3 regions of the Arthrobacter sp. MDB1-55 genome follow, and region 1 is predicted to be linked to each of the others. Evidence: predicted binding sites of a transcription regulator. Region 1 holds the regulator's gene; each other region holds the start of a gene.
What was found. Region 1 encodes HrcA, which represses chaperone genes, less so after heat shock. Its sites were predicted from a motif close to TTNGCACTCGNNNNNNNCGAGTGCNAA; they were not measured.

Region 1 (7,987 bases):
CGAATACCCCGTCGGCAAGATCGCCGAAGTCCGAGAGCCGATGGTTTCGGCGACCATCCTTGCGCCCAACGAATTCGTGGGCACCATTATGGAACTGTGCCAGAGCAGGCGTGGTGTCATGGGCGGAATGGATTACCTCTCCGAAGACCGGGTGGAAATCCGGTACCGGCTCCCGCTGGCGGAGATCGTCTTCGACTTCTTCGACATGCTGAAGTCCAGGACCCGCGGGTACGCCTCTCTGGATTGGAAGGCCGACGGCGACCAGGTGGCCGACCTGGTCAAAGTGGACATCATGCTCCAAGGCGAGCAGGTTGATGCCTTCTCCGCCATCACCCACCGGGACAAGGCATATGCCTACGGCGTCATGATGACGGGGAAACTGCGTGAACTGATCCCGCGTCAGCAGTTTGAGGTTCCCATTCAGGCGGCCATCGGCGCGCGCATCATCGCGAGGGAGAACATCCGGGCTATCCGGAAGGACGTCTTGGCCAAGTGCTACGGCGGTGACATCACCCGAAAGCGCAAACTGCTCGAAAAGCAGAAAGAGGGTAAGAAGCGCATGAAGATGGTGGGGCGCGTGGAAGTCCCCCAGGAAGCGTTCATTGCCGCGTTGTCGTCGGATGAGTCCAAGGACAAAGCGAAGAAGTGACAGCAGTATCTGGTTTCCGGAGCGCCAATGCCTAGCGCGCTGCCTCTCGGCGACCCCGCTCCATCCGACGGCGCTCTGCCGCCCACCGCGGCAGCCGGCTCCGCCGAGCGTGATTTCGGCCTGTACGTTCACATCCCCTTCTGCGCTGTTCGCTGCGGGTACTGCGATTTCAACACGTACACCGCCGCTGAACTCGGTGGGGGAGCGTCGCAGGCCAATTACGCGTTCACGGTGCAGCAGGAGCTCCAGTTTGCGGCCGGAGCGCTTGCCGCTTCAGGTGTTGCCGACCGCCCGCTGAGCACAGTCTTCTTCGGCGGAGGGACACCCACGCTCCTGCCCTCGGCGGACCTGGCACGGGTACTCCGCACCGCCGTCGACATCTGGGGCCTGGCACCGGGAGCCGAGGTGACGATCGAGGCCAATCCCGACTCCGTCACGCCTGAATCCCTCGAGGAACTGGCGCGTGCAGGTTTCACCCGCGTGTCATTCGGCATGCAATCCGCTGTGCCCCACGTTCTCGCGGTGCTGGACCGAACCCACTCGCCGGCGCGGGTCCCCCTTGCCGTCGAGTGGGCGCGTGCTGCCGGGCTCAAGGTGAGCCTGGATCTGATCTACGGCACACCGGGCGAGGACCTTCAGGACTGGCGGACGTCCCTGGAAGCGGCGCTTGCCCTCGAACCGGATCATCTGTCCGCTTATGCCCTCATCATCGAGGACGGCACCGCGCTGGCCCGCCGTATCCGGCGCAGTCAGGTGCCCATGGTCGACGACGACGACCACGCCGACAAGTACGAACTCGCCGACACCCTGCTCAAGTCGGCCGGAATGGCGTGGTACGAGGTAAGTAACTGGGCCCGCTCCGGTGAGGATCAGTGCCGCCACAACATCGCGTACTGGAAAGGCCATGACTGGTGGGGAGCAGGGCCGGGCGCGCATTCACATATCGGGGGGACCCGTTGGTGGAACGTCAAGCATCCTGCCGCTTATGCTCAGAGACTTGCGGCAGGCGAGTCGCCCGCGGCCGGACGTGAAGTTCTGGACAAGGACGCCCGCTACGTTGAGGACGTTCTGCTTCGCATCCGGCTTGCTGATGGTTACCCGACGGAGAACCTGCAATCCCCGGGACGCAGGGCTGTAGCAGGGCTGATAGCTGATGGTCTCATCGACCCTGTGGCGGCGTTCAAGGGCGCCGTGATCCTGAGTGATCGCGGGCGGCTACTAGCCGATGGCGTGGTCCGTCGCCTTTTGCCGGACTGACGTCCTAGTGGAAGATCCGGAGATTGAAGGGGTACTGGTAAGGCCTGCCGCGGTTCACATGGATGCCGGCTGCCACCGAGAAGGCCGCGAGCGTAACCCAGATGAGGGCGTTCAGGACGGCGAAAAGCCCCCCAATGCCCGGGAGCAGGGACAGCAGCAGGCATACGGCTGCGAGGATGCTCGGCGGGAAAGTGAAGTTGAAGGCTTCCTTCGATTCCTGCTCCGTGAAGGGCCCCCGGTCCCGATAGATGAGGAAGATAACCAGAGACGGCACAAACCCCAGGATCCCGAGAAAATGGGCGAGGGTCGCCCATTGGCGATCCTCGGAGGGAGTCAGCGCGGGAGCGCTTGGACTGGCACCCTGGAAGGAGGTAGTTCTGTCCTGGGAGGCGGGAGGAGTCTGTGCGACACCGCGCCGATTAGCGCTGTTGGACAACGAAAATTCCTTCGGACTGATAGGGCTTCACCGCGCATTCCGCGCAGAACTTACTGTCTAAGGGTACTGGGTGAAGCGTGCCCGTGCAGTTCCCACGACTTACAGCGATGCTGGGGCTACGCGTTCGGCCCCGGCCCGGTAAGGAAGTCGATGACCTCTTCGACCCGGGCCAGCAGAGAGGGTTCGAGGTCCGCGTAGGTGTTTACGCCGCTCAGAATGCGCTTCCAGCCGTTGGCGATATCCGCCTGGGAGGAGCACGGCCAGTTTAGCCGCGTCAGTATCCCTGTTTTCCAGTCCTCTCCGCGGGGAATGACGGGCCACGCCTCCAATCCGAGAGCACGCGGTTTCACTGCCTGCCACACATCGACGTAGGGGTGCCCCACAATCAACACATTGAGCGCTGCACCGGTCACTTTCATGGCCTGTTCGGCGATTCGAGCTTCCTTGGTTCCGGGCAGAAGGTGATCAACGAGGATACCGAGGCGCCTTCCGGGTGAGGGAGCGAAGTCGCGGACCGCCCCTGCCAGGTCATCGACCCCGTGCAAGGGCTCGACGACGATGCCCTCAACCCGCAGATCATCGCCCCACACCTTCTCGACCAGCTCCGCATCGTGTTTGCCCTCGACCCAGATTCTGCTCGCGCGGGCTGTTCGGGCACGCTGGCCGGTAACGCGGACCGAGCCCGAGGCTGTGCGCTGGGGCGTTGCGGTGCGCTGCAGCGCGGGAACCATCTCAACGGGGGAGCCCTCGTGGTGAAAACCGAATCCCAGGGGAAAGGTCCGCCGTTTGCCGCGGCGGTCCTCGAGGATCATGACATGCATACCGCCGGACTTCTCAGTACGAAGTATCTCGCCGACGAACCCGCTTTGAACGTCCTCTAGGACGATGCCCGGACGCGCCTCAACCTTCTCAAGGACGACGCGTCGGGGCTGGGAAATGTCCTGTGCGCCCCACTGGTGATACGACATGTGATTTCGCTCGCTTCCGCAAATCCCTGCCCGCTGGAACAGGCAGAGCCAATGCTAACAATCGCAGCGATCGTATTAGACTTGGCACTTAGGCGTGTTGAGTGCTAACTCGTTGAGTGGGCAATGCGGTATATCGGAGGTGAATATGAGCGAGCCCAGGCGGCTTGAAGTCCTGCGTGCCATCGTCGAGGATTACGTCCATTCCCGTGAGCCGGTAGGGTCCAAGGCCCTGGTTGAGCGGCACCAGCTCGGCGTGTCCTCGGCTACCATCCGCAATGATATGGCGCTCCTCGAAGAGGAAGGCCTCATTACCGCCCCGCACACCAGTTCCGGCCGCATTCCCACTGACAAGGGTTACCGGCTGTTCGTCGACCGCATCGCTGAAGTGAAGCCGTTATCCGCGCCCGAGAAGCGTGCCATCCGTGCCCTTCTGGAAAGTGCCGATGACCTGGACGACGTCCTGGACCGCACGGTAAGGCTCCTCGCACAGCTGACCAATCAGGTCGCGGTCGTTCAATACCCACATCTGGGCGCAGCGTCCGTCCGCCACATCGAGCTGGTACTGCTCGCGCCCGGCCGCGTGCTGGTGGTGCTCATTTCCACCAACGGGGCGGTGCAGCAGCGGGTCGTGCCCGTCCCTGCCGACGCAAATGAAAACGAATTGGCCGATCTGCGTCAGCGCTTCCTGACCAAAGTGTCGGGCGTGCGCCTACCGTCGCTTCCTTCGGAACTGGCGTCCTGTGTGGCCGAGCTGCCGCCCGCACTCCAGTCGCTGGGCCAGGCACTGGCGCACGGCCTGGAACATCTCTCCGCCGCGAACCGGGAAGATCGGATCGTCATGGCAGGAACGGCCAACCTTGCCCGCTCAACCCTGGACTTCCCGTTGACCATCGGCCCTGTGCTGGAGGCCCTCGAGGAACAGGTGGTCATGCTTCGGCTGCTCTCCGAAATGGAGCAGGATGCCCTCGGCGTTTCCGTCCGCATTGGTCGTGAAAACCCGTACGGTGGCCTTGCAGAGGCCTCGGTGATCGCCACGGGATACGGGCCGGACGCCCTTGCCAAGGTGGGAGTCCTCGGACCCACCAGAATGGACTACCCCACCACCATGGCCGCCGTCAGGGCGGTGGCCCGTTATCTTTCCCGCATCCTCGATGAGTCATGAACGGATGACGGACCCCTTGAACCAGAGCCGCTCGCGCGGTGAGATTACAGGAAGTGATGTGCAGGAGTGAGTAATCACTACGAGGTCCTAGGTGTTGCACGCGACGCCAGTGGCGAAGAGATCAAGAAGGCTTACCGGAAGCTGGCCCGCAAACTTCATCCGGACGTCAACTCCGGGCCGGAAGCAGCTGAGGAATTCAAGCTGGTGACCCGCGCCTATGAAGTTCTCTCTGATCCGCAGAAGCGGCGCGTCTATGACACCACCGGAAACGAGAACGGAACGGACAACGGCTTCGGCGGCGGTTATGCCGGCCCCGGATTCGCATTCCAGGACATCTTCGAAACCTTCTTCGGAGGCGGCGGCCCCAGCGGTCCGCCGTCGCGGACCCAGCGCGGACAGGACGCACTCATAGCCGTCCGCATTGATCTCAAGGACGCCGTCTTCGGCACCAACAAGAAGATCGAGGTGGACTCCGCTGCGGTGTGCCCCACCTGCGACGGATCGTGCACCCAGCCGGGCACATCTCCGAAGACTTGCGATATCTGTGGTGGCTCCGGGCAGGTGCAGCGCGCGGTCCGGTCGATCCTGGGCCAGGTCATGACGACGGCGACCTGCGGCACTTGCCAGGGCTACGGCACCGTCATTCCCCATCCGTGCAACGAATGCAATGGCGACGGCCGCATCCGTTCCCGCCGCAGTCTTACCATCAAGGTTCCCGCAGGTGTAGCCACCGGTACGCGGATTCAGCTTGCCGGACAGGGTGAAGCGGGCACTGCAGGAGGACCGCAGGGTGATCTGTACGTCGAGATCCGGGTCAACAGCGATCCCACCTTCCTCCGCGAAGGAGATGACCTGCACGCGACCCTGAGCGTGCCAATGACAGCGGCGGCGCTTGGCACCACCGTGACGATGACCAGCTTCGACGGGGACCAGGAACTGACCATCAAACCGGGAACCCAATCCGGAGAAGTGATCACGCTCAAGGGCCTCGGCGTCACACATCTGCGGGGATACGGCCGGGGAGACCTTCTCGTGCACCTGAGCGTCGAAACTCCACGGAACCTTGATGCAGCCCAGGAAGAGCTGCTTCGACGCCTCGCGGAAATGCGTGGTGAGCAGTTCACCGAGGGGCAGCTGGCAAGCAGTGGATCAGGAGTCTTCGCCCGGCTGCGCGAGCGCCTCGGCAACCTCTGACCGGTAGAGAATCATGACCAACCAGGCATACTTCGGCGATCCTGCGGAGGTTCAGGCCGCCGTTGCCGGCGGCAGCATCACACTGCGAGGAACGGAAGCGCACCATGCAGCCACTGTGAAACGCGTGGTGGCCGGTGAGACGGTGGACCTCTTGGACGGCGAGGGAAACCGCCTGGGCTGTACCGTCGTCGATGTGTCCGGCGCGGCCGTCGTCATGACAGTGGATACGGTTTCCTTCGAACCGCTGCCGGCGACCCGCATCGTCCTGGTGCAGGCTCTTGCCAAGGGTGATCGGGCCGAGATGGCAGTCGAGGCCGCAACCGAGCTTGGCGTCGACGCGGTCGTTCCGTGGCAAGCTGACCGAAGCATCGTGAGGTGGCGCGCAGACAAAGCAGTGAAAGGGCAGGCGAAGTGGGAATCCGTCGTCCGTGCAGCGTCGAAGCAAAGCCGGCGTACCCGTGTGCCCGAGGTCCTCGACACAGTGGACAGCAGGGGCCTGGGGCGTTGGCTCGCCGATGTAGCGCACCCGGTCCTGCTGCATGAGGAAGGGCGAATTTCCCTTGCGAGCTATTGGAACCGCCGGTCCGAGGATCACACGGGAACAGTGGCGGTGATCGTGGGGCCCGAAGGGGGTGTGAGCCCGCAGGAGGTGACCCTGTTCGAGGAACACGGGGCCGTTCCCGTGCAGTTGGGAACCAACGTCCTGCGAGCCTCGACCGCCGGACCTGCGGCGATTGCCGTCCTGAATCAGCTCCTGGGCCGCTGGTAATAGGCCGCTGGCAAAGGGCCACTGCTGTTGAAGCTGGTCAGCGGATGCTGACCAGCTTGTCATCTGCAATGGTGTCAGCGGCAGGCCCTTCGCCCGGGTCGGCTCCCGTCGATTCGTACACCTCGACAAGGTATGTCCCCTCTTCCAGGGAGACGCTGAATTCATAGAGTCCGACGGCACCCGTGCCCGCCTCGACGGGAACGGATCCAGCGACCACATCCTCCGTGAAAACACCGCCTGCATTCACCCGGCGGATCCGCCAATCGAGGCTCGGATCAGTTGTCGTGGTGCTCCCTTGGACGATGACCGTCCGGTCGTTTTTGAGGGAACTGTCCTGCGGATTGATGATCCAAACGGGAGCAATAGCACTCACGTCGCGTTGAAGAACAGACCCCAGCTCGATATGGCCGAACGCCTTGTAGCCGGCCTTCCCGTCCACCAGCAGCCGCACGCTGCTGGGACTGCCACTGATGATCAGCCCTGAGTTGGCTGCCGCGGCTGTCGCGGTGTACACAAGCTGCTGCACAGCACGTCCGGCAACATCAGCACCGATTCCAGCGGCGAATGAGTCTGACGAGATGTCGACGGTGATGACGTTGTCAGGCGAGATCGATGTATTGACCGCAGATGCTTCCAGCCAGGGGCTGTAGTAGTCGTCGTCGAGCGGTTCCGAACTTGTCATTGCCCAGACTGCGTCAGCGATCGGATCCCCGGAGGACTCACCGGGCAGGAACTCGCGGTAGAGGAGTCCGTTCGCACTTCCCAACCAGTAGACGGGAAGGAGTTCGTCGGAGTCGGTGGCTGTCGGGCTCTGCACGTCCAACTCGGGCATGCTGGCAGTCGATTCCAGGAGCAACTCCGCCTCTGTCCCCAGCTCCGAGGTGGGCTCTGCCGGTCCTCCGATGGTGCAGGCCTGGAGGCAGAGCGCCGCTGCAACGACGATGGATCCCTTCCAATGGCGGCCTGGAGTTCGGTTTCCGGAAGGAGGAGTGGCGGCCATGTGTTCGGCGTCTCCTCTCATCCAAAGTTATGAAAATGCATAGGTGCAGCACCGCTGTTGTTTCAACAATCGGCAATGCCGCGGAAGCATCCGGTGCCGCAGCGAGCAGCACAATCCAGCTTGGCATAGGTGCTGGCCGCTACTGTGCGGTTTTCCCGAATCGCCGCCTGACTGAAACGCGATTGATATCGGGCCGTTGCGTTCCTGAGATCTTCACCCTTTCGGACCCCCGGGAATGATCGGCCTGCATCACGCAAGCGGTGGCAGGGCTGCGGCGGTACGCTTGTAGGAGGCTTATTCGCAGGCCTGGACCAGTAGATCACCGGAAGATCCGGCATACACAAGGAGAGATGGAAGGCTCAAGGGCCGCTACTATGACCGATTCCGCAGTGGGTATGGGGGCCGCCGGCCTGGACAGCCGGGTCATTCAATTCGATTCCGCCGACCAGATGGTGCAGGCCCTGGGCGCCAACGACGAGGCCCTTGCCATGATCGAAGGGGCGTTTCCCGGCGTCAAGCTGCACGTCCGCGGCAATGAACTGTCCATCACGG
Region 2 (7,987 bases), 600 kb from region 1:
AGGACGTGTTCGTTCAACCCGTCGCCATCGAGTCGGACGGCTCGGACCGCTATCGTGGCATGACGGTACGGGAGCGAAGCCGGATCCGTCCGCAGCTTCTGGAACGGATGGGCTGGCGCTACATGCCGTTGTGGACCATTGAAGTCTTCACTGATCCGGAAGGGTGTGCTGAACGAATCTCGGGATATCTTGGTCTGGAAGGGCCTGTCCGTCAGAATCCACTCCGGGCAGTTCAGGAGACGCCGGCAGGAAACGGAGACGCCATGGACAACGGAGCCGAGCAGGAGCAGGCCGCCGGGGAAGATCGGACTGCTGATCAGGCCATCGGGGAAGACAAAACTGCCGACCGTGAACCGAACGACACGTCGGAGGATGCTTCGGACGCCGCGAAGGCTCCTGCCGCAGTAGCGCAACCGAGTTCCGAAGCCACCACCAGCACTGCCCCGCACGGTGACGTTCTGCCACAGCGCGCGGCTGAGGATGACCCCCGATCGTGGAATGACGATGACGGCAACCACGAGGAGTGGTTGAAGGAGCAGAAGCCTCCGCACTGGAGCTAGCTCGCGTCGCCCTCCGCAGTGAGAACAAGGTGAACCTGGCCGGTGCTTGATGCACCGGCCAGTGCTGCTGCCTCGTCTGGATTCGCCGCGACAACCACAAGGCCGTCCTCAGACCCCGAGGGCGGTGCGAACGGACCGGCGCCGGGCTCATCCGATGTCCAGAGCACAGGAAGCCCGCGCGCCAGCACAGTGTTCTTTGCGGATGTCTCGAACCCGTTACCGGTACTGTGGACCACATCCACTCGCTGGCCCGGCGAGAGCAACTGCACCGTGGAGGCATCAGCGGGTCGGAGAGGGACAGCAACGGTACCTTTCGGGCTCCCGGCAAGGAGGCCTGCGCCCACAAGGAAATTCTGGGCCAGCACGTCGCCGGCGTAGACCGGGGTTGCCAGTTGCTGGCCGGCAACGAGCTCACGTGCTGTGAAGGAGTGCTCCGGGACGGCCGCTTCGGGCACCCTGACAAGAGCGAGCTGGTCCTCGGTAAGCACCGTGCCCACCGGCAGGTCCGTTGACGCAGCGACTACCTCCATCGTTGCCGGTTCGTGGGGCAGCAGCGCTTCCACGGCCACTCCTGCCGCCGCACACAGTGCGGCGGCAGCAAGAAGACGCCGTTTCCGAAAGATGAAGGCGCGAAATCGGCTTTGCAGAGGTTTGATGGCGGGAGCTGGCTTATTCATGAATCCAACGCTAGGAATGCCCTGGATCCGGCGCCGCACATACCGGCCTCATGTGGAAAAACCGCCCCGGGAGAACAGGCTGTGCAGGACAACCGGTCTTCCCGAGGCGGAGGAGTTTTTCGGATCCGGGCGGCTTAGGCTGGAGCCGCTGCTGCGGGCGTACTCGTTCCAGTCTTGGTCCCGGAGGAAGCAGACGAGCTGTCCGCAGTGGACTGCGTCGAGGACGGCTTCGGTGACGCTCCGGTTTCAACCGACGAGGAGGTCGATCGCGAGTCGGTGCGGTAGAAACCCGAGCCCTTGAAGACGACGCCGACGCTGTTGAACTTCTTGCGCAACCGGCCCTCGCACTCGGGGCAGACCGTCAGCGAATCATCCGAGAATGACTGTTGGACATCGAAGGCGTGGCCGCAGTCCCTGCAAGCGTAAGCGTATGTAGGCATGGACAATCCTCCTGTGGGAAAGCTGTTTGTGGGCCGTGCCGGTGCCGTAGCCGATCAGAACTTGGCACTCAACCCGTCCGAGTGCCAATTCTACACTGCCCAGTGTCATGATGCCTATCAGCGCGGGGAAGAGTGGTACAGGCGAGCGGGAGTGAAGGCACCCGGCAGCGGCATGTCGAGCGGAGTGGCTTCAACGCTTCCGGCGGGCAGGATCTCCTCGTCGTACAAGTACCCGAGTTGTTGCACCTCAGGCTGTTCAAGCATGAGTTGCGCCAGGAAACGGTCGTAATACCCACCCCCCTGACCGATCCTGTTTCCTCCTTCGTCCATGGCAAGGCCAGGAACAAGCACCAGCCGGAACGGCAACAGGGCCTCGAAATGGGAGCGTTCTCCGACAGGTTCCCAGAGCGGCGCCCGGGGGCTCTTGGCTAGCTGGACTCCGGGCCTCCACCGCACCCAGCTCAACTGGTACCGGGGTTCACACACGGGCACCACGACGTCGTAACCTGCCTCGACCAGGGCAGGAAGCAGCACCTCGGTGCCGGGTTCCGGCGGTGTTGACAGGTAGGCGGCAATGACACTGCTTTCTGCGGAACTTTCTGTGGAATTCACCGCAGACGGTCCGGTGCGCAGCCAGTCGAGCACCTGACCAGCCAGCGCCGCTGCCGCGGCCTGCTGCTCCTCACCCCGCAGACGACGACGCCGCTCCCGCAGCGCGCGCCGTAATTCCTCCTTGAGGGCCGAAGAACTCGCTTGGGGTATTGACGATGGCGCAGACGGATCCATGCTGGCACTGTACAGGGACTCCGCTGCGTCGCACGTGCATCCATTGAGCGGTCGATTATGTAGTGTTGATGCATGACTGAGCGACCAAGAGTGAACAAGGCCGTCATTCCTGCTGCTGGCCTGGGGACCAGATTCCTGCCTGCAACCAAGGCCATGCCGAAAGAAATGCTTCCGGTCGTGGACCGGCCGGCTATCCAATACGTAGTAGAAGAAGCTGTCGACGCCGGCATCAATGACATTCTGATGATCACCGGACGCAACAAGAGGGCACTTGAAGACCACTTCGACCGCGTGCCCTTCATTGAGCAGACTCTCGAGGACAAGGGCGATCTCGAAAAGCTTGCGTCGGTTCGCCGGGCTTCCGAACTGGGCGATATCCATTACCTTCGCCAGGGCGATCCCAAGGGTCTCGGCCACGCGGTCCTTCGCGCCAGGCTTCATGTTGGAGCCGAACCGTTTGCGGTTCTCCTCGGTGATGACCTCATCGACGAACGGGATGAACTCCTCGAAACGATGATCGACGTCCAGGCCAAAACCGGCGGCTCTGTCATCGCTCTTATCGAGGTCGATCCGGATCAGATCAGCGCCTACGGCTGCGCGGACGTCTCCTCACTGGAAGGGGAGGGCTACGTCAGGGTCAACAAGCTCGTCGAGAAGCCGTCGGTTGCTGAGGCGCCGTCCAACCTTGCAGTCATTGGGCGTTACGTCCTGCATCCCCGGGTCTTCGAAGTACTCGAAGAGACGGGGCCGGGCCGCGGCGGCGAAATCCAGCTGACCGACGCGCTGCAGACCCTTGCGGCCGCCGACGGGGAAGGCTCGGGCGTCTTCGGCGTCGTCTTCCGCGGACGTCGGTATGACACGGGAGACAAGCTGAGCTACCTCAAGGCAGTAGTAACTCTCGCTTCCGAGCGCGAAGACCTCGGCCCGGACCTGAGGAAGTGGCTGCAGGAGTTCACTGACTCCATGGACGGCTAAGCACGGAAATGTGGGGTCGGTTCGCCTGGCCGGTCACCCTGGAAGCCGGCAACATTGTTCTTCGTCCGCTCCGTCATCGCGACAAGAGCGAGTGGACGAGGGTTCGCCAGCGTAACCTCGAGTGGCTTTCGCCGTGGGAAGCCTCCAACCCCGCTCCGGGCGGTTATCTGCCCACGTACCATGAGATGGTCCGTGCACTGAATGCCCAGGTGCGGGCCGCCTCGGCCATGCCGTTTGTCATAGCGGAGAGGCCCGAGGGCGGCGGCCGGCCGGAGATGGTCGGCCAGCTCACCGTTTCAGGAATGGTATGGGGTTCGGCGCTGACCGCCACTCTTGGCTACTGGGTGGACAAGGACCGGGCGGGCAGGGGAATTGCTCCCACCGCGGTCGCCCTGGTGACGGACTACTGTTTCTGGCAACTGGGCTTGCACCGCATGGAAATCAACATCCGGCCGGAGAATGCCGCGAGCCTGCGGGTAGTACAAAAGCTCGGCTTCCGAGACGAGGGAATCCGGAAGTCGTACCTCCATATCGCCGGCTCGTGGGCGGACCATCGCTCTTTCGCGTTGACTGCGGAGGAGACCCCCGGCGGCCTGTTGCGTCGGTGGCAGGAAACCGCGCCGCGGCTGTAGCCAAACTATTCGATTTACCGTCGGACACACCGCGGTCAATGAGGGACCCACGAGACATCTGCTCCTAACGTTTTGTAGGTGGACTTCTCTCTGAACAGCTCAGTTGTACTGGCGGCGATCGTCGGGCTCTGGCTCATTTGGGTTGCTCCATATTTGCTGCGAAGCCGGCAGCCTTTCCCCGTGGCCGGCCCCGTACATTCCGCATTCTCAGCCACGACAACCGGGGACGCCGTGTTGCAAAGGAGCGTCATGACCAGGTCCGCCGCCGACGATTCAGAGTCCGTGACAGGGCCATCGACCGCAGGGAAGGCAGGCGGGTCATCCCGGGTCGGAGGATCGGCCGCCAATTTCAGGATCCGCTGGGATCGAGTCGCCATTGCACTGGTTGGAGCGACGGCGCTGGTAATTGCTTTGGTCACCTCTGTGCTTGCCGTCGTGGAGCTGGTCGCTTCGGTGGTTCCCGTGTTCGCTCTCGTGCTCGCCATCGCGAGCGTTGTGACGCTTCGCACGCTGGCGGTGAGGGGCCGCCGTCGTACGCCGCAGCCGGACGCTGGCGCTCCGGAACGCATCGTGCGCCAGGAGGAATCCGATGCACCGGTAGTTCACCGGCCCACCACGCTGTTCAATGCGGAGGAATCCGCGGAAGCTGAGGACAAGAACGACGACGTTCAGGCGTCGGCTCCTGCGCCCGTTCAGTTCACGGCAGCCGAGTTGCGGGCCGCGGCCCTGGCAGTGGCAGCTGAAGCGGGCGAGAAGCCGGCCGGCACGGGCATGCCCTGGCAGCCGGTCGAAGTTCCGAAGCCCACCTATGTCGAGGCTCCGAAGGCTGATCGGGAAGATCCGGCACCGCTGGATCTGCCGGAGGCACCGAAGCCGCAGGCAAAGACCCCGATCAAGAACGCTGCCGTGGCTCCAAAGGTGGAAACTTCTGTGTCCCCAGCTCCCCGGATGAACCTGGACGAAGTCCTCCAGCGTCGTCGGGCGTAACTGCCGGACTCGGCGTTCAGTGTCCGAGACCGACGAACGTGAATTGTTGGAAGGGCCGGCCATCGAGCCGGCCCTTTCTGCAGCGGCAGGTGCCCTGCTGGGTACCTTGGAGGCGTGGTCGCTGAGGGGGCTGCATCACCGGCCGGCCGCGGGTATTACGGGTATCTATGCTGTCCGATGCGATGGCGCGGACGGGCCCTTCGACGGGTTTCTGTGCGTCAGCACGCGGAACATCGAGGGTGACTTCCGTCGTTCAGTCCGGCTGGAGGGGCCAGGCTCCATCCCGCTCCTGGTGTGGAGTCATCCCAATGATCCGCTTCTGCCGGATCTGCCGTGGGCGTGTGATGCGCCTTCCGTCGGCCGTGATCTCTTCGGGGTTCCCGCCGCCGCTCTCACGACTCTTGGGTACCGACCCATGAGGCGGGCCGTCCTGCGCGCCGAGGCTGCGGGGGAGCTCCGTTTCCTCAAAGTCGTGCAACACGGCCGTGCCGCCCTACTTCGCCACCGCCACGAGCTGCTTCACAACGCGGGCATCCCTGTTCCTCCGCCCGTCGACTCGCCTGCACACGATGTTGTCGTGACCCTGCCGGTGCCGGGTGTTCCGCTGGCTCAACGCCTCATGGTGAACGGCGCATCGGAGCTTGATCCCCGGGCGCTGGTCGGCCTGCTCGCACAGCTCCCGCCTACGGCGAGAAACCTTCCCGAGCGGCCGCCCTGGTCTGCCCGCGTCCAGGATTACGCGCGCGCTGCAGCAGTAGTGCTTCCCGCAGAAAACGAGCGGATCCTCGTCCTTGCCTCCCGGGTGGAGGAGATGATCCGTGCCGCTCCATCAGGTCCTGTGGTACCCACCCACGGGGATTTCTACGAGGGAAACCTCCTGGTGCGGGACGGCTCTGTCACGGGCGTACTCGATCTCGACAGCGTAGGCCCTGGCCACCTTGTGGACGATCTGGCGTGTTTCCTGGCGCATCTTGCCGTTCTGCCGTGCGTGGACGCGCGCTACACCGAAGTGCCTGCGGCGTTGGTTCGGTTCCAGCAGGCCTTTGAAGAGGTAACGAACCCGTTCGCGCTTCGGGCACGGGCGGCAGGAGTGGCACTAACCCTGATCGCTGGTGCGCGAAGGCCAGGGCAGGACGCCGTCAGCGGCACGTGGAGGGCCGACGCGTTGGGCAGACTGCGCGTGGCCGAGGACTTTCTGAAGCCGGATGGGACTTCTCCGGCTTCGTGAGAGTTTTCTCATCGGGCTCTCCTCAAGTTCTCACAGTGGGGCGCCATGCTTGGAGTACCAGACCCGTGGCCCTCGCAGACAACAGGTTGTTCTGCAGGCCACCTCCCAAGGACCCGGGTGCGTTCCCCCAACCGCACCCGGGTCCGACCACGTCCAAACCCAACGAACCGGACGAACCCGACGAACCTATGGGGTGGCGGTATCAGGAATCGTCCGCAACCAGGCGGTACCCCATACCCCTCACCGTGGCGAATCGCTCGGCACCCAGCTTGTTCCGCAGGTAGCGCACATAAACGTCGACCACGTTGGAGCCCGGGTCGAAGTCGTAGCCCCATACGCGTGAGAGCAGTTGTTCCCTGCTGAGGACCTGGCCGGGATTACGCAGGAAGGCCTCGGCGAGCGCGAATTCCCGCGCGGAGAGATCCACTTCTTTCCCGTTGACAAGAGCCCTGCGGGACCGGAGATCCAGTTGGAGGTCCTTGTAGGAGAGCACGGAGGTGTCAGCGGATGGAGCTTCCTGGCGGAGCCGCAGCCTCACCCTCGCGAGCAGCTCCTCGAATCTGAAGGGCTTGGACATGTAGTCGTCCGCTCCGCCCTCCAGGCCCGCTACTGTGTCGTCCACCGAGCTGCGTGCAGACAGGATGATGACCGGTGTCGTATTTTTTGACTCCCGTAACCGCCGAAGGACGGTGAAGCCGTCCTGGTCGGGCAGCCCGAGATCCAGCACAATCAGCTCGAAGTCTCCGGTTTGGGCGAGCTGATACCCGTCCCGTCCGTTGTCCGCGACTGTCGGAACATACCCGGCGGAGCGCAGCCCTTTCGCAATGAAGGAGCTGATGCGGTCTTCGTCTTCGACAATCAGGATCTGGCTCATGGCCGTTCTCCTCGTTCGGTCGGAAGGGAAGGCACAGCGGAAGGTGTGGTGGGGGAGGGTACGGGCAGGAGAGGGATGACCATGGTGAACGTGGCGCCCTTCCCAGGGGCTGATCTGAGTTCCACCTCGCCGCTGTGAGCCTCGGTGATCGCGCTGACTATCGTCAGGCCGAGTCCTGCTCCTTCGGTGCGTTTACCGCTGCGTCCGCGCTCGAAGCGTTCAAAAATCCGCTTCTGGTCCTCCCTGGCGATTCCTGAGCCTTCGTCGCGTACCCAGAGGCGGATACAGTCGTGGTCCTTCCGGGAGCCGAGCGCAATGGTTGTTCCCGCCTCGGTGAACTTCACTGAATTGGCGGCCAACTGCAGCCAGGCCTGCGTGATGCGGCGGGCGTCCAGCACGGCAATAGCTTCCGCACGTGCATCGATGATCCATCGTCGGGCCCCGAGGGTGCGGGCCTTGTCCATCACGTCGTCGGTCAGCCTGCCGAGATTCACCGGTTCCGGACGCACGAAATCGGGGCCCGCAATTCCTGCCAGGGTCACCAGGTCATCCACCAGTAGGCGCATCCTGTCGAGCTCATCCAGGGCAATGTCGCGAGCAGCCTCGACGTCGCGTGGATCCTGCGAATCCTGCAACTCCAGGTGCCCCTGCACGATGGTGATCGGTGTACGCAGCTCGTGTCCGACGTCGTCGAGCAGCCGGCGCTGGGATGTGAAGGACCCCTCCAAACGGTCGAGCATTGCATTCACGGTGCGCGTGAGGTCGGAGAGGTCGTCGTTGCCTGTCACCTCGATCCGCTGGGAGAGGTCCGTTTCCGTGATGCGTTTC
Region 3 (7,987 bases), on a different contig from region 1:
TCAGCGTGGGAAGTTCTTCGGTGGTGCGCGGCCTGAAGGCGGGAGGTGAGGGCTGGCCGGGCTGTTCCTTCATCAGGTGGATCAGCCAGTTCTTCTCGGCCGCGTCGGTGGGCCCGCCGGTATGAATCAGGGCGAATCTGCGCACTGCGTTGCCGCCTCTGGCGAGGCCCCCATCCTCACGGCCCTGCAGCGTACAGATGACCTCCTTGCCCGGCCGCCACTTCTCCGCCTCATACGTGCCGGAGTCCCAGATGTACACCTCGCCGGCCCCGTATTCGCCCCTGGGGATGGTGCCCTCAAACGAGCCGTAGTCGAGCGGGTGGTCCTCGGTCTGGACAGCGAGGTGGTTTTCCCCCGTGGAGGTGGGCGGTCCCTTGGGGATGGCCCAGGAGACCAGTACGCCGTCGCGCTCCAGTCGGAAGTCGTAGTGGAGGCGCCGCGCGTGGTGTTCCTGAATGACGAAGCTGTTGCCGCCCGGCTCGCCCACCGTGTCCGGAACGGGCTCCGGTGTTTTGGAGGCATCCCGCATGGAGCGGTAGGTGTGCAGGCGGTCCGGGCCGCCGTCGTCGTTGTCGGGGCCTCCGTTGTCTTCTGCGCCATCCCGGTCCATGTCCCCGAGCAAATCGCCGTACTCGGTGATCCGCTCAATCACCTGCTCATAGTTGAGGTGGTCAAGATCCGGATCGTCGAGCTCCTCCCAGGTTCGCGGCGCCGCAACCATCGGATGCGCTTTCCCGCGGAGTGAATATGGCGTGATGGTGGTCTTGTTGCGGTTGTTCTGGCTCCAGTCCAGCAGCACCTTGCCCCCGCGCAGCGACTTTTTCATGTCGCTGACCACCAGGTCCGGGTGGTCGGCCTCCAGGATGCGCGCCAATTCCTTCGCGACGGCGGACACCTGGTCCGAAGTCTGCTTCCGGTCCAGCGGGGCATACAGGTGGATCCCCTTCGATCCGCTGGTTACCGGCCTCGGGTCCAGGCCCATGTCGTTCAGGATCTCGCGGGCCAGCCGGGCTACTTCGGCGCATTCAAGCAGCGTTGCGCCCGGTCCCGGGTCAAGGTCGAGGACCATTCGGTCCGGGTTGCTTACCTCTCCATTGGGACCGAACTGCCACTGCGGCACGTGAATCTCAAGGGCTGAGATCTGCCCCAGCCAGGTCAGCGTCGCGAGGTCATTGAGCAAAGGGTAGACGTTGGTGTGATCGCTGTGCTCGATACCGTGGCGCTCAATCCACGACGGCGCGGATTTGTCGAGGTTCTTCTGGAAGAACACCTCGCCTGGTTTTTCTTCGGTGCCGACGCCGTTGACCCACCGTTTGCGCGTCACCGGCCGGTTACGGGCGTGTGGGATGAGGCAGTCAGCGACGGCAGCGTAGTAGGCAAGGACATCGGCCTTGGTGGTGCCCGTCGCGGGATACATCACCCGGTCCAGGCTGGTCAGCTTCAGGCGGCGTCCACCGACGGTAACCGTCTGCTGCGCGCTGCCTGGAGCCATTTCCCCAGTCTTGTAGGGATGCGCCGATTACGCCAGTGCGGTCGGCAGCGCGGACATCCGATTCAGTCGCCGAGCTCCGCCTCATACCGGGCCACGTACTGGTCCCACAGTGCCGGATCCTGTCCGAGCGGGCGTTCGTTCAGGAAGTCGTCGAGGCCCATGAGGGTCAGGTGCCAGCCTGCCGCCGAGCGGGCGATATCCTGGCCCTCCTGGACGGTGTTGGTCAGCGTGAGGAGGCTGCCGCCGTCGTCGTCCTCGATTTCCCAGCGCAGGACTTCCTCATCCCACGTATAGGCGAGCAGCCGCGGCTTCTCTGCCTCCAGAACTGTCCCTTCCATGGCTTTCTGGCCCGGGAACTTGAAGGTGACCACGGCACCGGGACGCGGCAGGATGTCCAGCTCGCATGGAAACCAGTACTTGAGCTTCTCGGGATCAGTGAGGTGCTTCCACAGCACCCTGGCCGGCGCATTGAAGCGCATCTCGAACCAGAGGGCGGGTTCTCCATCGGCGAGCGTCTTGGTAACCATCGGTTCGGAGTTCACCTAAGCAATCGTAGACCGGCACGGGCAACACTGGTTCACTAGGAACATGAGAGCGATCTGGAAAGGCGCAGTAGCGTTTGGGCTGGTCAACGTGCCCGTGAAGGTTTACAGCGCCACCGAAGACCATGACATCAGCCTTCACCAGGTGCATGACAAGGACGGTGGCCGGATCCGCTACCAGCGGCGGTGCGAGATCTGCGGCGAGATCGTCGAATACAAGAACATCGACAAGGCGTACGACGACGGCGAGCGCACCGTCGTTCTCACCAGCGAAGACCTCGCTTCGCTCCCGGTAGAGAAGAGCCGGGAGATCGAGGTGGTCGAGTTCGTTCCGAGCGACCAGATCGACCCGATCATGTTCGACCGCGCCTACTACCTGGAGCCCGATTCGAAGTCCACCAAAGCCTACGTACTGCTTCGTCGGACCCTGGAGGAGACGGACCGCACCGCGATCGTCCAGTTCTCGCTTCGGCAGAAGTCGCGGCTGGCCGCCCTGCGCGTCCGCGGGGATGTACTCATGATTCAGACGCTCCTCTGGCAGGACGAGGTCCGCGAAGCCACCTTCCCCTCCCTCGATGAGAAGGTTCGTATTTCCGCCAAGGAGAAGGAAATGTCCGCGGCACTGGTGGAATCCTTCTCCTCCGACTTCGATCCCGAGAACTTCAAGGACGACTACCAGGAGCAGCTCCGCACGCTGATCGAAGCGAAACTCGAGAAGGGCGAGGCGCTGGACACCGACGAGACGTTCGGAGAGACGGGCGACCAGGAGGGCGGCAACGTCCTCGATCTTATGGAAGCGCTCCGCCGCAGCGTGGAGAAAAACCGCGAGAAGAAGAGCGCGGCGGGAACGAAGAAAACCGCGAAAGCCACCTCGAAGAAAGGCGCATGATGGGATTCATCCGGAACGACCTGGGGCAGCAGACAATCGCGCAGAAGCCGAACGCGCCCATCGTCGGGTGGGCAATGCTTGGCGTGGCATCCATGATGGCGCTGGAGGAGAAAAACCGGAAGGCACTCGCCGCCGCGAGCACAGCCTGCCTGATGGTATGGGCAGCGCTTGAGGTGACGCGAGGCGAGAGCGGCTTCCGCAGGACCATGGGCAGCCTGACACTCGGCTGGCTGGCCCGGAAGAGCTAGCTGGAGGCAGTAGTGGGATCCACGGGCGCCTCTTTCCGTTCGCGCTCCACGAGCTTTCGGTCGCGCACCAGCCGCAGCGCCGTCACCAGCAGAATCCCGCCGGCGATATTGAACACCACTGTGTAGCTGAACCAGCCCAGCCAATCCAGGTAACTGATCTCGGCGCCCACCTGGATGGCGCCGAAAATCAGCAGCGAGTCGAGGATTGAATGGAAGAGCTGCAGACCTGACAGCAGAAAACCGCCGACGACCGCTGCCGCGAGCTTGCCGCTCATTGCCTCGGTTCCATGCTGCATCCGCGTCATCAGCGTGATCGTGCTTCCTCCCAGCACTGCGAGACATATCGTCTGCCAGCTCAGGTCGGCGTGGACGTAGTGTTCAGCGGAGCTTGTGATGGTCCCTGTCCACTGCGGGAAAGCCGTCACCACGAGCATCATGAAAATCCACCCGCCGACGAGATTGGCGGCCAGCGTGCCGGCCCACAACTTGCCCAGTTGCCCGAGTGTGGCCTGCTTGGCTGTTACTGCAGCGATCGGAACGAGGAAACCCTCGGTGAACAATTCGCTCTTCGCGAGCAGCAGCGCTATGAGTCCGGCACTGAAAGCCAGTCCTGCCAGTAAATGGTTCCCGGTTTCATGGAGCACTGCCAAGTACGCCAGGACGCCGATTCCGATCTCGAAACCACCAAACAGTCCGGTGATGAGGACGTCGGCGAACGTTCGATGCAACCGCTGGGCACCCTCGTCAACGGTGCGGTCGAACGACTTCTCGATCTCATCCTCCACCGGCCCGGCAGTGCTGCCGAGTTCGCTCCGCCGCGCGTCGCCATCATTCTTGTGCTCGCTCAAGCGCTTACCTTTTTCCCTTGAAGGATTCGTGAGTTCGCAGGGAGCACCCTCTGCCAGGGTGCTCCCTGCGAACTCACTTGAGCTAGGGCTTACGGGGCGGGGTAGGACGCCACCTTCAACGACTTCGCGAGGTGCACTGCGTTCGCCGTCATCGCTGAGATGGTCGACGCGACCACGTCGGGCATTTCGTCCAAATCCTTGAAGTCCACCGTCTGCATCGCCTCGCCCACCCAGTACACGCCGCCCTGTGCGGGGACGGTGAACCCGATGTCGTTCAGCCCCTGGTGCATCTCGGCGGTGACGTGGTGAGCGCCGTCTTCATTTCCGACGACGGCCGTCAGGGCCACCTTGTCGTACATGATCGGTCTGCCCGCATCATCCGTGGAGGAGATGTCGGCATCCAACCGTTCGAACACCCGCTGACCGAGGCTGCTCATGTGTCCCACCCAGATCGGGGCGCTAAGGAGGAAAATGTCCGCATCGAGGATCTGCTGCCGTAGCTGCGGCCACTGGTCCCCGTTGCCCATGTCGGTTTCGACGCCGGGCGCCACGTTGTAGTCCACTACCCTGGCCGACGATGTCGTTACCCCCTGCTCCTCCAGCTTCCCGAGGATACGGTTCGCCATGAGGTCGCTGCTCGAGTCCGCCGGCGATGGTGTCAGAGTGCAGATCAGCGCAAAAGCCTTGAGATTATCCATGGGTTCCTTTCGGTCTTTGTACACCGTGTTCGTCGCCGCCCGTGTCATGGACGGGCTGAGCTACTGGCGGTACCCCTCGACTTGATCAATAGGCCTGGCCTCTGCCTCCTGGGGGCTTTCCCCTGCGTCTTCCTTGGCGCGGCGTTGACGGAGCAGGTCCCAGCATTGGTCCAGTTGTTCCTCCACCCGCCGCAGCCGGCTTTGGCGGTCACCGCCCTGGTCGCCCTCGCCCGGAGCGGCGTCCCGCAGGGTGTGTTCTTCCTCCACAAGCGCCTGGATACGCGCCAAAATGTCCTGATCGTTCATGACAACTCCTTCGCTGGCTTTCAGAGGCGGGGCTTCAGCTGGAACAGCCCGGATTAGTCAGGCTACTTAGTAGCAGCCTGGATATCTACCGCTTCCCGCATTTGCGTGATCCGTCTGTGGATGCCCTAAACTAACGGGGAACTATTTGCCTGTGTAGCTCAGTCTGGTAGAGCATCCGCTTCACACGCGGAAGGCCCGGGGATCGAGGCCCCGCGCAGGCACCGTTCGAAGCCCGTCCCGCTCCATCGGGGCGGGCTTTTTGGTGTCTGTGAGCGTTCGTTGTGGGCGAACAAAAAGTGTTAGCACTCTCAAGGTTCGAGTGCTAATTTAATGACTGGGTTGAGCGAACACGACTCAACTCGTAACAGCTAGACCACACAGGGAGTGAACCACCATGGCTATGAAATTCGACCCATTCCGCGAACTGGACCGTATGGCCGGCGCACTTCTGGATCCCCGCCAAGGCCTGCGCCTGATGCCCATGGACCTCTATCGCGAGGGTGACCACTACATCTTGAACGCTGACCTTCCGGGCATTGACCCGGGCTCTGTCGACATCGACGTGGACGGCCAGCTCCTGACCATCCGCGCGGAGCGCACCCTGCGCAATGCCGAGGGGGTCAAGTGGCTTACCCGCGAGCGTGAAAGCGGATCCTTCCTCCGCCAGCTCAACCTCGGCCAAGGCATCGACATTGACGCCATCTCTGCCCGGTATGAGAACGGTGTCCTCAGTGTCACCATTCCGGTCAGCGAGCGCGCAAAGCCTCGCAAGATCGAGATTGTCTCCGGCGAGGACGCGCAGCCGGTCCGAGGCGACAAGGCAGTGGAGGCCTAAACCCCTCCTGTCGCGGACCACAACGCACAGAACGACGACGGCGGGTTGCGACCCGCCGTCGTCGTTCTGTTTTCAGTTGATCAGTTTCTATGCCGGGAAGGGTTACCGCGCCCCGGCTGTACGGTGCTTGTCCCGCAGCGCGAGCGCAAGGGCGATCATCGCGATAGCGAGGACAAGGTGCAGAATGTTGTCGGCCGCATTCACGGGAACGAAGTTGGCCGCCGAATCCTGCGGAATGATGAGGCCGTAGATGAACAGAACGGCGTAGATTACGCCTCCCCAAAGGAGGAAGTTATAGGCTCCGGTGGCGGTCTTCGCCATCACTATGCCTGCTATCCCGAACAGAAGATGCACGATGTTGTGCAGGATAGAGACCTGGAAGATGCCGAGCAGTAACGCGTTCGACTCAGAGCCCGCGAAGGCAAGCTCGTCCATGCCGCTGGTTATCCCGGGAATGAAGCCCAGTATGCCGACGAGCAGGAAAACAACTCCAACAGCGAGCGCAGCCTTTTGAATATTGGTACGGGTCCCGACGCCCGAGCCCGGTGAGTGTGTCGATGCCATTGAACTATCCCCTCTAGTTGCCGGCGGGGCGGGGCGCCGACCTGTGATCTCGCGAGTTGATGAACAGCATTTCCCGCCACTGGTATTCAAAGAATCCCACAGTACCGCGCAAATAGAAAGCAAGCTTAGTTAACTTTTCGATAAACCTCCGTCTGAGGTTGGGAATGACTCTTTCCCCAGCTGTTAGGGATTCACCCAGTTTTCGTTCACCGAACATTCAGACAGACACCTTACTGTGGCGGTAATCACACGTTGAAAGGTCCTCCATGAGCATTGAACCTGCCTCCCTGACTGACTTCTCCGCCCTCAAGCGCGGTCAGCGGATTACCCTGCGATCTACCTCAGGGCATCAGGTCACGGGTGTCCTCGAGGACCGCGCCGAGGACGCGTCAGTGGTCTGGGTGCGCATGGATGATGGGGCCGGGCGACGACTCTTCCACCGGGAGGATGGTTACAGCGTCGCTTTCTGATCACGCCGTATAACCGGCACGGTCCAGGAACAATTGCTTGACCGCCTCCGCGCCCATGAGCCGCTGGCGGTATTCATCAGTCAGCACGCCCAAGACGTTCTGCGCATACTCCTCGTTGGTTGAGGCGATAGCGTCCTCGGCGTACACCACCCGCAAGTTATTGGCGTAGGCATCCGCCGCAGTCTGAGCCACACAGTTATGCGTTGCCACCCCCGCAAGCACAACGGTATCCACGCTCAAGTTCCGTAGACGCTGCAGTAAATCCGTTCCGAAGAATGCGCTGTCGCGGGTCTTGACCATCTCTGGAAGCCCCTCAATCTGCAATCCCTCGACCGGTTCGGCTTGCTCCGTCCCGCTGAAGAGGAAACCCTGGTCGTCGTCGAGCATGCTCAACGTCCAGGTCGATTTATCCCGCTGGTGCTCGGTCCGGATCACATACACGGGCGTACCGGCTCCACGAGCATCCGCGATGGCTGCGTTGCACGCCCGAACCAGCGGTTCTTTCTGCTTCCCGAGGGTCTCGTCCTCAAAGAATGCGTTCTGCATGTCGATGACCAGTAGCGCAGCCGTCATGTCCGAAATCCTTCCCGAATGGGTCCTCCAACTTCAGACAGCATACTTAGTTGTTGTCCTCAGATCAGGACGGAGCAGTTTCAAGCCCACCGGCCCTTGAGGGGTTGGATCACGGGGTCTAGCGTTGGTCGCACGGAGGTGGTCAATCGTGCGACCGACGCGACAGGGGGGCCTAGCGGTGCTGCTCGCCGTCGTCGTTCTTCCCGGCTGCAGTTCCGAGGTTGCCTCCCCGCCCTACTTCCAACCCCTGCCGGTCGCGGTGGAACCGGGAGACGTGTTTCCTCTGCGGACCCTCTACAGCGGATGGTGGAGCACTCCCGCATTCACGCCCGGTACCGCCGGGTTGCCGTTGAGGGTAGGGCTTGTCCGGGCGGATACCGGCGAGCTTCTGGCCGGTTACAACCGACCGGCCGGACGCCAGGTTCCGGCACCCAACCGCACTCCTGCACGGGGCTGGCCGGCGGGGGCAATACTTGCCGTCGACCTGGCCACGGGTGCGGTGTGGGACTGGTTCACTGTGGA

Region 2: AC5RU3_RS02420 (FmdB family zinc ribbon protein) is a predicted target of HrcA. The motif match lies at 1,739-1,765, and genes of this name have one in related genera.
Region 3: AC5RU3_RS09305 (Hsp20/alpha crystallin family protein) is a predicted target of HrcA. The motif match lies at 5,323-5,349, and genes of this name have one in related genera.

The regions. Positions count from the first base shown of each region.
Region 1 covers NZ_JBNHID010000001.1:1,088,577-1,096,563, forward strand. The annotation lists gene lepA (translation elongation factor 4) at 1-649, shown strand, start outside; gene hemW (radical SAM family heme chaperone HemW) at 677-1,906, shown strand; gene AC5RU3_RS05210 (DUF4870 domain-containing protein) at 1,911-2,342, opposite strand; gene AC5RU3_RS05215 (DUF3097 domain-containing protein) at 2,459-3,310, opposite strand; gene hrcA (heat-inducible transcriptional repressor HrcA) at 3,456-4,472, shown strand; gene dnaJ (molecular chaperone DnaJ) at 4,539-5,666, shown strand; gene AC5RU3_RS05230 (16S rRNA (uracil(1498)-N(3))-methyltransferase) at 5,680-6,435, shown strand; gene AC5RU3_RS05235 (GerMN domain-containing protein) at 6,473-7,435, opposite strand; gene AC5RU3_RS05240 (PhoH family protein) at 7,810-7,987, shown strand, end outside.
Region 2 covers NZ_JBNHID010000001.1:492,213-500,199, forward strand. The annotation lists gene AC5RU3_RS02410 (DUF4011 domain-containing protein) at 1-560, shown strand, start outside; gene cpaB (Flp pilus assembly protein CpaB) at 557-1,237, opposite strand; gene AC5RU3_RS02420 (FmdB family zinc ribbon protein) at 1,372-1,677, opposite strand; gene AC5RU3_RS02425 (5-formyltetrahydrofolate cyclo-ligase) at 1,795-2,463, opposite strand; gene galU (UTP--glucose-1-phosphate uridylyltransferase GalU) at 2,536-3,438, shown strand; gene AC5RU3_RS02435 (GNAT family N-acetyltransferase) at 3,447-4,070, shown strand; gene AC5RU3_RS02440 (hypothetical protein) at 4,320-5,057, shown strand; gene AC5RU3_RS02445 (phosphotransferase) at 5,077-6,285, shown strand; gene AC5RU3_RS02450 (response regulator transcription factor) at 6,488-7,159, opposite strand; gene AC5RU3_RS02455 (sensor histidine kinase) at 7,156-7,987, opposite strand, start outside.
Region 3 covers NZ_JBNHID010000002.1:429,504-437,490, forward strand. The annotation lists gene AC5RU3_RS09265 (ATP-dependent DNA ligase) at 1-1,492, opposite strand, end outside; gene AC5RU3_RS09270 (SRPBCC family protein) at 1,555-2,034, opposite strand; gene ku (non-homologous end joining protein Ku) at 2,081-2,923, shown strand; gene AC5RU3_RS09280 (hypothetical protein) at 2,920-3,171, shown strand; gene AC5RU3_RS09285 (formate/nitrite transporter family protein) at 3,168-4,019, opposite strand; gene AC5RU3_RS09290 (flavodoxin family protein) at 4,109-4,717, opposite strand; gene AC5RU3_RS09295 (DUF2630 family protein) at 4,778-5,023, opposite strand; tRNA gene AC5RU3_RS09300 (tRNA-Val) at 5,171-5,244, shown strand; gene AC5RU3_RS09305 (Hsp20/alpha crystallin family protein) at 5,418-5,858, shown strand; gene AC5RU3_RS09310 (DUF4383 domain-containing protein) at 5,961-6,422, opposite strand; gene AC5RU3_RS09315 (hypothetical protein) at 6,689-6,892, shown strand; gene AC5RU3_RS09320 (cysteine hydrolase family protein) at 6,893-7,465, opposite strand; gene AC5RU3_RS09325 (hypothetical protein) at 7,614-7,987, shown strand, end outside.